DNA from 3 places in the Thioalkalivibrio sp. AKL7 genome. Region 2 is predicted to be linked to each of the others. Evidence: predicted binding sites of a transcription regulator. Region 2 holds the regulator's gene; each other region holds the start of a gene.
The links. The regulator FliA, encoded in region 2, starts transcription of late flagellar genes. The targets are predictions, from matches to a motif close to GCTAAAGTTNNNNNNNNNNCNGCCGATA.
Positions count from the first base shown of each region.

Region 1: the regulator FliA is predicted to act here: its motif matches at 2,402-2,429, upstream of G315_RS0111365 (methyl-accepting chemotaxis protein).
Region 3: the regulator FliA is predicted to act here: its motif matches at 1,558-1,585, upstream of G315_RS0101795 (flagellin).

Region 1 covers NZ_KB906954.1:74,906-79,055, reverse strand. Annotated here, with positions in the region: gene G315_RS0111385 (hypothetical protein) at 1-72, opposite strand, end outside; gene G315_RS0111380 (rhodanese-like domain-containing protein) at 238-657, opposite strand; gene G315_RS0111375 (alternative oxidase) at 894-1,523, shown strand; gene G315_RS0111370 (hypothetical protein) at 1,593-2,225, shown strand; gene G315_RS0111365 (methyl-accepting chemotaxis protein) at 2,490-4,124, shown strand.
Region 2 covers NZ_KB906947.1:273,658-277,807, forward strand. Annotated here, with positions in the region: gene flhF (flagellar biosynthesis protein FlhF) at 1-610, shown strand, start outside; gene G315_RS0101155 (MinD/ParA family protein) at 597-1,421, shown strand; gene G315_RS0101160 (RNA polymerase sigma factor FliA) at 1,418-2,185, shown strand; gene cheY (chemotaxis response regulator CheY) at 2,227-2,607, shown strand; gene G315_RS0101170 (protein phosphatase CheZ) at 2,703-3,479, shown strand; gene G315_RS0101175 (chemotaxis protein CheA) at 3,524-4,150, shown strand, end outside.
Region 3 covers NZ_KB906947.1:410,425-414,574, reverse strand. Annotated here, with positions in the region: gene G315_RS0101805 (hypothetical protein) at 157-654, opposite strand; gene G315_RS0101800 (nucleotidyltransferase domain-containing protein) at 651-950, opposite strand; gene G315_RS0101795 (flagellin) at 1,665-2,888, shown strand; gene G315_RS14790 (flagellar protein FlaG) at 2,920-3,387, shown strand; gene fliD (flagellar filament capping protein FliD) at 3,937-4,150, shown strand, end outside.

The sequences.
Region 1 (4,150 bases), on a different contig from region 2:
GACAAGCGCGACGATGCGCAGTCGGCAGCACCAGGATTGGTGGGCAAACGGAACGGCCGGCAGTCGAAGCATGGCAGCGCCCCTCCGTAGAATCACCCGGCCGGCGCCCATTGACGGTCATGACGGGGTCGGCCCCGGGTCAGGGCCCGAAACGGTGACCATTGAGGCGAAATCGCCCCCACTCACCTCCTTAGATAGCCCATATCCGCGATCAGCACGGGCGAACATGCCCATGGATCATGTGTCTCCCTTGCTGGTCCAGCCGCGGAAACCTTCCCGGACGGAAAGGCAGCGTGCATACCCGAGGTCCCGCAGGAGCTCTGCGGCACGCAGGCTGCGGCGGCCGCTGTTGCACAGGCACAGCAGGATCTGGTCCTGGGTGACGTGGTGGCGGTTGATCAGGGAGATGAAGTGCTGGAAATCCCGCTCGTCCGGCTCGTCCGCATCCAGCAGTTCCTGTTCCTCCTCGGACAGCTCGCGACCCAGCAGCTGCTTCAGGCGGAACAGGGGCACAGGGACAGCACCTTCTACCGCGCCTTCCAGCTCCAGTTCAAAGGGCTGACGGATATCCAGCAACACGGCCAGGCCGATATCGACCAGTTCGCGCGCCGCGTTCACGCTGATCTCCAGCTGCGGCTTGCTCGTTTCGTTCGCCATGCGCTCTCCTTTGATGTTCGCCTCTCTCTGAGGCCGCCTTCTCGGCTCCCGGTTCCCCCGATTGCACCGCTGCATCCACAACCTCGACATTGGACATCAGAAACCCGGTCCGGGCTTCTGTCATGCATGGGGTTTCACGCTCTGTGAAGCGGCCCCACGACATTTCAGACGGCGGGTTCTATGCTCCATGGATACCTGCCGCCTGAAACGGCGCACTGATCAGCGTTAGGGGCAGCATGCCGAACGACCACGACATCGACCTGAGCCGCCATCACGAACCCCGGGATTTCTCCGACCGCGTCGCGCGGGGCTTTACCTCGCTGATGCGATTCTTCGCCGACACCTTCTTTGCCCGGCGCTACGGACACCGCGCCGTGGTCCTGGAGACGGTTGCGGGCGTCCCCGGCATGGTGGGCGCCACGCTGCAGCACCTGCGCTCGCTGCGGCGCATGGAGGATGACCACGGCTGGATCCGCACGCTGATGGACGAGGCCGAGAACGAGCGCATGCACCTGCTCACCTTCATCGAGATCACCTCGCCCAACTGGCTGGAGCGCTTCCTGATCATCCTGGCGCAGGGCTTCTTCTACACGTTGTTCTTTATGATCTACATCATCTCGTCGCGTACGGCGCACCGGATCGTAGGCTACTTCGAAGAGGAAGCGGTCGTCAGCTATACCGAGTACCTGGAGGAAGTGGAGTCCGGCGGGCTCGATAACGTCGCCGCGCCGGAACGCGCGATCCAGTACTGGAACCTTGCGGAAGATGCCCGCCTGTCCGACGTGATCCGCGCGGTACGCGCCGACGAGGCAGGCCACCGGGACGTTAACCACGGCTTCGCCGACCTGCTCGGCAAGAAAGACTGACCCGGGCGCTCTCCCGCGACCTGACGGGGCCGGTTTTCGGGCACTATCGTGTGGCCGTATGCGAACGACATGGAGACGGCCGTGAACGACGAGACAACCGGCGGGACCGAGGGCGCACTCCCCCTGCAGCGGCTGGCGGGATGGGGGCTGCGCGGTATGGCGGTCCTGACGGGCCTGGGCGGGCTACTGACATCGGTGACGCTCTGGACACTGGCACAGGAAACGCCGCAGGTGCCCTGGCCGGTCGCATCCCTGGTGTTGCTGCAGGCCCTCTTTGCCGTTGCGGTGCTGGCCTGGGTCGTTCTCCTGTGGCGAAGGGCCCGCGCACTGGGCGCGCTGGCGACGCGGGACTATCCCGCCATCACCTGCGTTGTCGTCTGCACACGGCTGGTCGGCGAACTGCTGGCGATTGCCTTCGTGCTGCTCGCACTGGCATTGTCGGTCATCTCCCTGACGGCGGTCGAGCCCTTTGCGGGCGTTGCGGTGGCCGCGTTCGGCCTTGAAGCCGAGCTGGTGGAACCAGCGAGCTGGGGACTGGCCATCCTGACGGCGATCCTGTGGCCCCTCGCCGGGTTGTTTGCGGGCGGGATGGTCCTGTTCGGCGCCTACCTGTTCGCCGATGCCATGACAGCCATGCTGGAGTATGTGCGCGACGTGCGGCGCATCCGCGAGACCCTGTCGTCCGGACCGTCCGCGAGATGAAGTAGAACGCGAGACCTTCGCGACCTTTGGGTTCAAACCTTGCCTCTTGCTTCGTCAGTCGGCCCCGCAGCAAACCCCGCGGAACCCCTAACAAATACGCCGCCAACCGCGCAGGCCCGACACCCGTTCGAACCGGCTGGCGGCGGACTCTAGCGGACGTCGCAACGGGTGATCCACCTCAAGGTTTGGCCGGCCAGGCCGTTTACTGTGGTCATGGCCCGAGGTTGCGGGCTGCTCCCAATACTGGCCACACAAGGACCGCCCATGAATTTCCGCTCGCTCTCCGTTCGATCCAAGCTGGTCATCACCATCGTGGTACCCGTGGCCGCGCTCCTGCTGTTGGCGGCCTTGGCCGCCCGCGGCACAGCCAACATCGAAGAGGGCGTGCAGAACATCTATCACGACCGCGTCGTGCCCCTGCAGCAGCTGAAGACCATCGCCGACAACTATGCGGTGCTGGTCATCGACGCGGTCAACAAGGCGGACGCCGGACGGATGACGGCGGAAGAGGCACTCGCCGACGTCCGTAAGGCACGAGAGGAGATCGCCGAGATCTGGGACGCCTACCTGGCCACGACCCTGACGCCCCGTGAGCAGGAACTGGCCGATGGTGCCCGCGGGTTGTTCCGCGCAGCCAACGCCCACCTGGACCGTCTGGAGGGGGCTCTTGGCGGGATGTCCGGCGATGTCCAGGGCGAGCTCGACGCCTTCAACGGTCCCCTGTACGACACCATCGATCCGATCAGCGACCAGATTACCCAGCTGGTCGACCTGCAGATCGATGTTGCCGGGACCGAAGCCGAGCGGGTATCGGCGTTCTACACCCAGGTTCTGCTGCGCAGCGGCGCGCTGATGCTGGTGGTCTTGATCATCGTCGTGGTCACCGGGGTGTGGACGTATCGCTCGGTGGCACTCCCGATCTCGCGGATGCGCGAGACACTCACGGAGATCGCCGAGCACCATGACCTCTCGCGCCGGGTCGACGTTCGCTCCGACGACGAGATCGGCGCCACTGCAGGCGCCCTGAACAGCATGCTCGACCAATTCCAGGACTCGATCCGCGAGTTGCGCACGCTGACGGACCAGATGGCCTCTGCCGCGGAACAGCTGTCCGCCGTCAGTACCCAGACCAACGGGAACATCGACCAGCAGCGCTCGCAGACCGAACAGGTTTCGACGGCGATGAACGAGATGGCCGCGACGGTGCAGGAGGTCGCGCGCAATGCCTCCGATGCCGCGTCCTCCAGCCAGGAAGCCGATCAGGAATCCCGCGCGGGTGGCGAAGTGGTGCGCACGGTGGTCAGCGACATCGGACGCCTGTCGGGCGAAGTCGCGACCATCGAGGAATCCGTGCGCAACCTGGACGAGAAGGGGCAGCAGATTGGCTCGGTGCTCGACGTCATTCGCGGCATTGCCGAGCAGACCAACCTCCTGGCCCTGAATGCGGCCATCGAGGCCGCCCGCGCCGGCGAACAGGGACGCGGCTTCGCCGTGGTCGCCGACGAGGTGCGTACCCTCGCCTCGCGCACGCAGGACTCCACGGCGGATATCCAGGCGATGATCGAGTCGCTGCAGGCGGGCACCCGCAACGCCGTCACCGCGATGGGCCGCGGCCGCGAAATGGCCGAGGCCACCAGCAACGACGCCGAACGCGCCGGGCAAGCGCTGGAATCCATCGTCCAAGCGGTCGGCCGAATCAGCGACATGACCACACAGATCGCCAGCGCGGCGGAAGAACAGAACGCGGTGGCCGAAGAGATCAACCGGAATATCTACGCCATCAATGACATCACCGGCGATACCGCCAACGGGGCCCGCCAGACGGCCACCGCCAGCCAGGAGGTCGCGGACATCGCCTCGCGCGTACGCGACCTGGCCTCCGCCTACCGCATTGGCTGACCCCCACGCTTATAGGGCACCGTGAG
Region 2 (4,150 bases):
GTTGCAAGCCTTCGCCCAGATGGCGGGGATCTCGGTGCGCGTGCTGCAGAATGCGCGCGAACTGCGCGATCTGGCGCGGCGCGTGGACGATGGCCACCTGATCCTGGTGGATACCGCTGGGCAGGCGCCGCGCGCGGTGGAGGAGGAGTCGCTGTTCGCGCATCTGCCGCCGGATATCCGCGCCGAGAGCTGGTTGGTCGTGTCGGCCACGACCCAGGGCAGTACGTTGCGGCGGGTGCTGGAGGCGTTTCGCAAGGCGGATCCCTCGGCGCTGGTGCTGACCAAGCTGGACGAGGCAGAACAGCTGGGCGAGGTCCTGTCGGTCCTGCTGGATCAGCACCTGGGACTTGGGTTCGTGAGCGATGGCCAGCGCATTGCCGAGGATTTTCACCGGGTTGATACGGGGTATCTGACCCGTCTGGCGCTGGACGACGACGCGGAGGGCGCGCGGGCGGGTGGCAATGCCCGTGAGACCTGGGCTGCCGAACGGCTTGCCGAAATGGAACCGCCGGGGCGCTCGCGCTCGCCTCTGCGCCCGGCGCAGGGGGCCGAGCCGGCAACACTGGAACTGATTCAGCCGGTTGGAAAGGGGCGTTATGCCACGCACTAACAAGCCGTTGAAGGTCATTGCGGTCGCCTCGGGTAAGGGCGGGGTCGGGAAGACCAACGTGTCGGTCAATCTGGCGGTCGGCCTGGCCCGGTTGGGCCGCGAGGTGATGCTGTTCGATGCGGATCTGGGTCTGGCCAACGTGGACCTGTTGCTCGGGATGCGCCCGGAGCGCAGCCTGCATGATCTGGTGACCGGCGCGGTGGACAGCCTGGACGATGTCCTGGTCCAGGGGCCGGACGGGGTGAAGGTGGTCCCGTCGGCCTCCGGTATCGCGGCGATGGCGAACCTCACGCCGGCCGAGCACGCAGGGCTGATCCATGCCTTCAGCGCCTACCGCAGGCCGCTGGATGTCCTGATCGTGGACACCGCCGCAGGCCTGCAGGAGTCGGTGACTTCGTTCTGCCGGGCGGTACAGGAGACCCTGGTGGTGGTCTGCGACGAGCCGGCTTCGATTACCGATGCCTATGCCTTGATCAAGGTGCTGCACCGTGACCACGGCCTGCGGCGTTTCCGCATGGTCACGAACATGGTCAGCGGGCGCGAGGGGGCGGAGCGGCTGATGCAGAAACTCAATACCGTCTGCGGCAAGTACCTGCCGGAGGTGGTCCTGGACTTGGCCGGCTATATCCCCATGGACGAACATCTGCGCAAGGCCGTGCAGAAAAGGGCGCCGGTGGTTCAGCAGTATCCCGGCAGTCCGGCCGGCAAGGCGTTTGCCGACCTGGCACACACGGTGGATCGCTGGCCAGTCGGTGGGGGTGACCACGGGGGCGTCGGGTTCTTCGTGGAACGAATGCTGCAGAGCGCATGATGACGACGCGTAATCGCCTTTCCGGCTACCAGGCGACGTCCACCGCGACCGGTGGACACGAGAAGTTGATTGCCGATCACGTTGAACTGGTGCATCGCATCGCGCACCACCTGATGGCCCGTCTGCCGGCGTCGGTCCAGGTCGATGATCTGATCCAGGCCGGCATGATCGGTCTGCTGGAGGCGGCGCGGCAGTTCGAGGGCGGGCAGGGGGCGACCTTTGCCACCTACGCCGGGATCCGCATCCGCGGTGCGATGATCGACGAGTTGCGTCGCAGTGACTGGACGCCACGTTCGGTGCATCGCAACAGCCGGCGTATGGCCGCCGCGATCCAGAGTGTCGAGGCCCGCGAGGGGCGTGCGGCGCGTGGGAGCGAGGTGGCGGCCGAGCTGGACGTGCCTATCGATGACTATTACGACATGCTCAAGGACCACGCCGGGGCCCATCTGTTTGCACTGGACGATCTCGGCGGCGGGGATGACGGGGCCGATCGTGTGATCGAGGGGCAGGAAGTCTCGCCGTCGCGTAGCCTTGAGGCTGGCGAGTTTCGCGAGGAGTTGGCCGAGGCCCTTGGGGATCTGCCTGAACGCGAACGCCTGGTGCTTTCGCTGTATTACACCGAAGAACTGAATCTGCGCGAGATCGGGGCTGTTCTGGGCGTGACCGAGTCGCGCGTGAGCCAGATTCGCAGCCAGGCGGTCATTCGGCTGCGCGCGCGCATGGGGTCGTGGCTCGAAGACGGCGCGGCTTTGCAGTTATTCTAAAACTCACCTTACGAATCCCGGAGTGACGTGTGGACAAGGGAATGAAAATTCTCATCGTGGACGATTTTTCCACGATGCGGCGCATTATCAAGAACCTCTTGCGAGATCTTGGCTTCAATAATACGCAGGAAGCCGACGACGGCAGCACCGCGCTGCCGATGCTGCAAAATGGTGACTTCGACTTCCTGATTACCGACTGGAACATGCCCAACATGCCGGGCATCGACCTGCTGAAGGCCGTCCGCGCGGATGCCAACCTGAAGTCGATGCCGGTGCTGATGGTGACGGCCGAGGCCAAGCGCGACCAGATCGTGGAGGCCGCGGAGGCGGGTGTGAACGGTTATGTGGTCAAGCCGTTTACCGCTGAAACGCTGAAGGAAAAGATCGACAAGATCTTCGAACGTATTGAAGCACAGGGCTAAGGATCGCCCGGTGGTGAATACGGACGACGTCCGTCTCGCTTGCGCGGGTGGGCGTGACCCGGCTCCTTCGGCGCCGTACCAGCAAGAGGCTCCTCATGACTGAACAGGAACACCCCCCACGCGACGGTCAGCTCGAGCTGGCCCGACAACTGGTGCAGACGCTCGAGGCGGGCGACGACGCGGCGGCGCGCGCACTGGTGCAGGATCTTGCGCGTCCTTACGACCGCGAGCTCTTCGACGAACTGGGCAAGCTGACGCGCGACCTTCACGAGGCCTTGCAAAGCTTCCGTGGGGACTCGCGTCTGGTAGAGCTGACCCAGGCGGAGATCCCGGATGCGAAGGAACGCCTGAACTACGTGGTCACCATGACCGAGCAGGCCGCGCACGCCACGATGGGCGCCATCGAGTCGAGCCTGCCGATCGCCGAGTCGTTCAGCCAGCAGGCGGCCGACTTGACCGCCAAATGGACGCGGTTTCGCAACCGGCAGCTCTCGGTGGACGAGTTCCGCGATTTCGCGCGTGAGCTGGACAGCTTCTTCGGGCAGGCGGGCGAGGACGCCGAGGAGTTGCGGCGGCTGCTCTCCGAGGTGCTGATGGCACAAAGTTATCAGGACATTACCGGCCAGGTGATTCGCCGGGTGATCCAGTTGGTGACTGACCTCGAAGAGAACCTCGTTACCCTGATTCGGCTCTCCAGCGGGCGCATGGAGCAGGTCGAAGCGGCCGAAGCGTCGCTGGAACGTGGCGAAGAAGACCGCGAGGCGGACCGCAAGGGCCACGGCCCCAGTGTGCCCAAGACTCAAGATTCCAGCGCAGATGTCGTTCAAGGACAGGACGAGGTGGACGATCTGCTATCAAGCCTGGGCTTCTAGCAGTGCCCCCCATACGACTGGCGCCACGGGACCGGAGAGACTGAATGGCCATCGACCCCAATGACGAAATCCTTCAGGACTTCCTGATCGAGGCCGGGGAACTGCTGGAGGGGCTCAACGAGCAACTCATCGACCTGGAACAGAATCCGGACGATCGGGATCTGTTGAATGCGGTCTTTCGAAGCTTCCACACCATCAAGGGGGGCGCCGGGTTCTTGAGCCTGGATCCGCTGGTGACGGTGTGTCATCACGCCGAGGACGTCTTCAATCTGCTGCGCAACGGCGAGCGTCGGGCCGATAGCCATCTGATGGACACCATGCTCCGCGTGCTGGACTCCCTGAACGTCATGTTCGGGGATCTGCGCTCCGGAGTGGACCCGACCCCCGCCGATGCCGCGGTGGTCGAGGACCTGCGGCGCATGGCAAAAAACGAAGACGTCGCCGGAGATACCGCCGCGGCGCCGCCCGCGCCTGAACCGGAGCCCTTCCCCGAGCCACAGGCCTCGGCCCCCGGCGACGCCATGGTGGGCGGCGGGGAGGAGATCACGGACGACGAGTTCGAGGCCCTGCTGGATACGTTGCATGGTGACGGTGCCCCGGCACCCGTGGACGCGGCCGTGTCGGGCGGCGCCGGGGCCAGCGAAGACTCGGGCGGCGATCTGATCAGCGAC
Region 3 (4,150 bases), 140 kb from region 2:
CGCTACGGCCGGGATGACGGGGAGGGGAGCGCTGCGGCCGGGGTGACGAGAAGGCGAGCGCTGCGGCCGTGATGCCGGGAAGGGAGGCGGTGCGGCCGGGCTCGAGTAGTCGGGGCGGTCGGGATGAGGTGAGGGATACCCAGCGGCTTTGAGACCTTAAAGGCCGGCGGGTCCGATTTTCAGGTTCTCCTGCGCGTAGGTGCGCAGCGCGTGGTAGTCGGCGTGCATCTGGTCGGTGAAGCGGCAGGCGCGTTGGAGGGCCGGGGCCAGGTCGGCGGGCCTCTCCATGTATTCATGGACCAGGCGGTTGCGCAGCTGGCGCATTTGTAGCCAGGCGTCGGCGTCCTGGATGAGGGCGAGCTTCTCCAGACGTGACAGGTTGTCGATGGCCGGGCCCGTGTTTTCCCCGGCGCAGGCAAGAAACGTGGGGACGAGCTTGTCCATGATGGTGTCTTGCATGCGGCCGAACTTCGCGCCGAAGGACTCCAGGCGATCGACCCCGGTGTCCGTGGCAAGGATGCCCTGAACGCGTTCGGGACCGACTGTGCAATCGCCTTCCAGCAGGCGTTCGCGTACGGCGAGCAGGTGCTCATCCTCACGATCAACCAGATCAATGAGCCGTGCGAGTCGTTGCTGTGGCGTCGTAGCGGTCACAGGGCCACCCCCGTCCGGTCGGCATGCGTATCGATGGGGCGGTGCGGAGCGCCGCGTGGATGCACGACGATATCCACACGGCGTTCGCCCAGTTGGCGTTGCAGTGCCACGTACAGGCGCAGTTCCTGGTCCAGCAGTTCATCCGGTGTGCCGTCCGCCTCGATGTAGAGGTCGATGTCACCACCACGCGCGGCATCGTCCACGCGCGAGCCGAACAGCTTCACGCGAGCATCCGGCCCGAATGCACGGCCCACTTCCTCGCGGATGATCGTCTGTTGTTCGTCGGTCAGGCGCATCGCTCAAGTATATCAAGGCCCTGGAGCATATACCCGAACCGTCTCACCTCCGACCTCCACCACCGTCAGCCCGCGAACCAGCCGCGAATCCACCACCTCTGTCATTGCGAGGAGCGCAGCGACGAAGCAATTGCTCGGGACAAGCAGAGTGCTGGATTAAAACCAGAGTGCTGGATTAAAACGCCTTGCGTCCTGCCAGCCGATTGCCACGTCGCCTGCGGCTCCTCGCAATGATGGGAGGTAATCGCCACCCTTGAGAGGCCGGGTCGCGGCCCTCGTTTCCGTACAATCCTGCCACCCGAGTCATCCCGGAAACCGCGCAGCGGTTATCCGGGATCTCCGTCGTTGGGGGTGGCGCAGACGTCGGGGTGTTCGCGCGTGGGGAGATCCCGGCTCTCCGCTTCGCTCCGGCCGGGATGACGGGGAGGGGAGCGCTACGGCCGGGATGACGGACTGGGGCTGCGGCCGGCATGGCCGAAAGGGTTTCGGTGGGCGTAGTGCGGTCCGGATGATGGCTGGGCTTCGGTGCGTGGCGTTACGGTTTCGCGGCCGGAGGAACTGGGGGCGGCAAGGAATTGCCGCCGGTCGAAAAAAATTTCGATGCAGGGCTAAAGGTTCCTGGGTGAGGGTCGTTAAGGCTTCTGAGACCGGGGATCAACCCGTTCACCAGAACCGCCCGAGGCGGTGACGCAAGACTCTTACAGGAGAGCGATCATGTCCCAAGTAATTAACACCAACGTTCTTTCCCTGAACGCGCAGCGCAACCTGGGCAACTCCCAGGGCGCACTGGCCCAGAGCCTGGAACGTCTGTCCTCGGGCCTGCGTATCAACAGCGCCAAGGACGACGCGGCCGGTCTGGCCATTTCCGAGCGTTTCAGCACCCAGATCCGTGGTCTGAACCAGGCCGTGCGCAACTCCAACGACGGCATCTCCTTTGCGCAGACCGCCGAAGGTGCGCTGAGCACCGTCGGTGACGCGCTGCAGCGTGCTCGCGAGCTGTCGGTGCAGGCCGCGAACGACTCCAACTCGGCCACGGACCGTCAGGCAATCAACGACGAAGTACAGCAGCTGATGGCCGAGGTCTCGCGTATCGCGAACAACACCGAGTTCAACGGTGGCCGGATCCTGGATGGCAGCGTGAGTGATCTGTTCTTCCAGGTGGGTGCGAATCAGGGCCAGACCATTGCGGTGAGCGGTGTTGATTCTCGTACGACCGAGCTCGGCACCAACGAGGCTGTGGGCGAGAATGGACTCTCTCAGGAGCAGATCAATGACGACGGCATTGCTTCGATCGCAAAGATCGAGATCGATACTGCGGACGGACTTGACACTGCGATCGATGCTGACATGACTGGCGTGACGTCCCTCGAAGACGCAGTCCGGGTAATCAACACCGAGATTGCTGAACGTGCGGCGGCTGGCGACGATGACGCCGCCGCGATCGCCGATGCCGGATTCCAGGCGTCGCTGCGTGTTAATAATGACGGGACGACCACGATCGCCATTACTTCGACTTTTGATGAAGATAATTTGTTCACTGTTGATGGTGGACTGGTTACGCTGGAGGGCGGTGATACGGAACAGCTGTTTGGAGACGGAACAGACCCGACCACAGCGGTACAGGTTGACCTTACGGAAATCGACGTTACCACCCGTTTCAACGCGACTCAGGCTATTGGTGCCCTGGACGGCGCTCTGGATCAGGTGAACAGCCTTCGGGCCGAGCTAGGTGCGGTGCAGGTGCGCTTCGAGTCCACCATCGACAACCTGCAGGTGAGCTCGGAGAACCTGTCTGAAGCCCGTTCGCGCATCCGCGATGCGGACTTCGCGGCGGAGACGGCCGAGCTGACTCGCGCCCAAGTGCTGCAGCAGGCGGGTACCTCGGTGCTGTCGCAGGCCAACGCCGTTCCGCAGAACGTGCTGGCCCTGCTGCAGTAAGCTCGATCACTCGGGTTCGGGTTGAGGGTGGATGGCGAGAGCGCCATCCACCCCTTCTGATGAGGACAGCGATATGAGTGATGGAATCGGCAATATCACATCACCGCTGGTTGCAGTGAACCCGCGCGGGGGCGAGGGGGCGAAAGCGCCCGGCTCCGGCGTGGGTCTTGTTCGTGGCGAGGGGCGGCCGGAGGCCGTGGCTCGTTCGGACAGTAGTTCGGAATCAATGGCTCGCGGTTCCACCGGACCGGCGATCGAGGCCATGGACATGGCCGAGGTCAATCAGGTGGTCGAGTCGATTAATTCGTATCTGCAATCCACCAGGCGGGCGCTGGAGTTCAGCGTGGACGACAGCAGCGGCCGCACGGTGATTACGGTGATGGATGGAGAACGCGAACAGGTGATTCGTCAGATTCCACCGGAGGCCGTATTGGCCCTGGTGGAACAGTTCCAGAGCGAGCAAGAGCTTTCCGGGACGGGGCTGGCGGACAAGGCCTGACGGTCTTATCCAGACTGCACCTTAACGCGGTATGTTTCATTGAGCCGGATCCGGTAATGGGTCCGGCTTTTTTCGTTGGGTCAGCGGCAGCCTGCCGCAGATTCATGTGCCGCGGGCCTCTTTCCCGTCGTCTGCGCTTGCAGCGCCTTCGCCGCCATCCGGGGCACAGCCCCTTGCCTTCATGCCGCCCTAACCCCCGTTATGGTCATCCCGGCCGTAGCGCAGCGGAGAGCCGGGATCTCCTCCGTCGGAATGCCTCGACGTCTGTGCCACCTTCACGGTTTCCGGGATGACGGGGTCGCGGTCGGGGTCTGGGTCGGATGGACGTATTGGGACCAGGTGATCCCGGTTGCTTCGCTTCGCTTGCAATCACGGAGGAAGGTGGTGTTGGGACAGGGCAGACGGCTGGACCGAAGAGGGACGCCGGTGAAGGCTGGCTTTGACCGGTTTTTTCTTCGGTGGGCTCAAGATTTGGGCTAGGCTGTCGTTGTATACGCTATAGCGCGTGCAAAGGGTCCGAGACGTCGGACACCAAGGAGAATAACGACCATGGCCATTAGTGCGTTGGGTGTAGGATCGGGGCTCGATCTGAATCAGATTGTCGGCGACCTGTTGAATGCGGAACGGGTGCCGAAAGAGACGCGTTTCAACCAGCGTGAAGAACGGATCGAGGCCCAGATTTCCGCATACGGCAATCTGAGAAATGGCATCGAACAGCTGGGTAGTGCGCTTGGATCACTTTCCGGCTTTGAGCTCTCCCAGT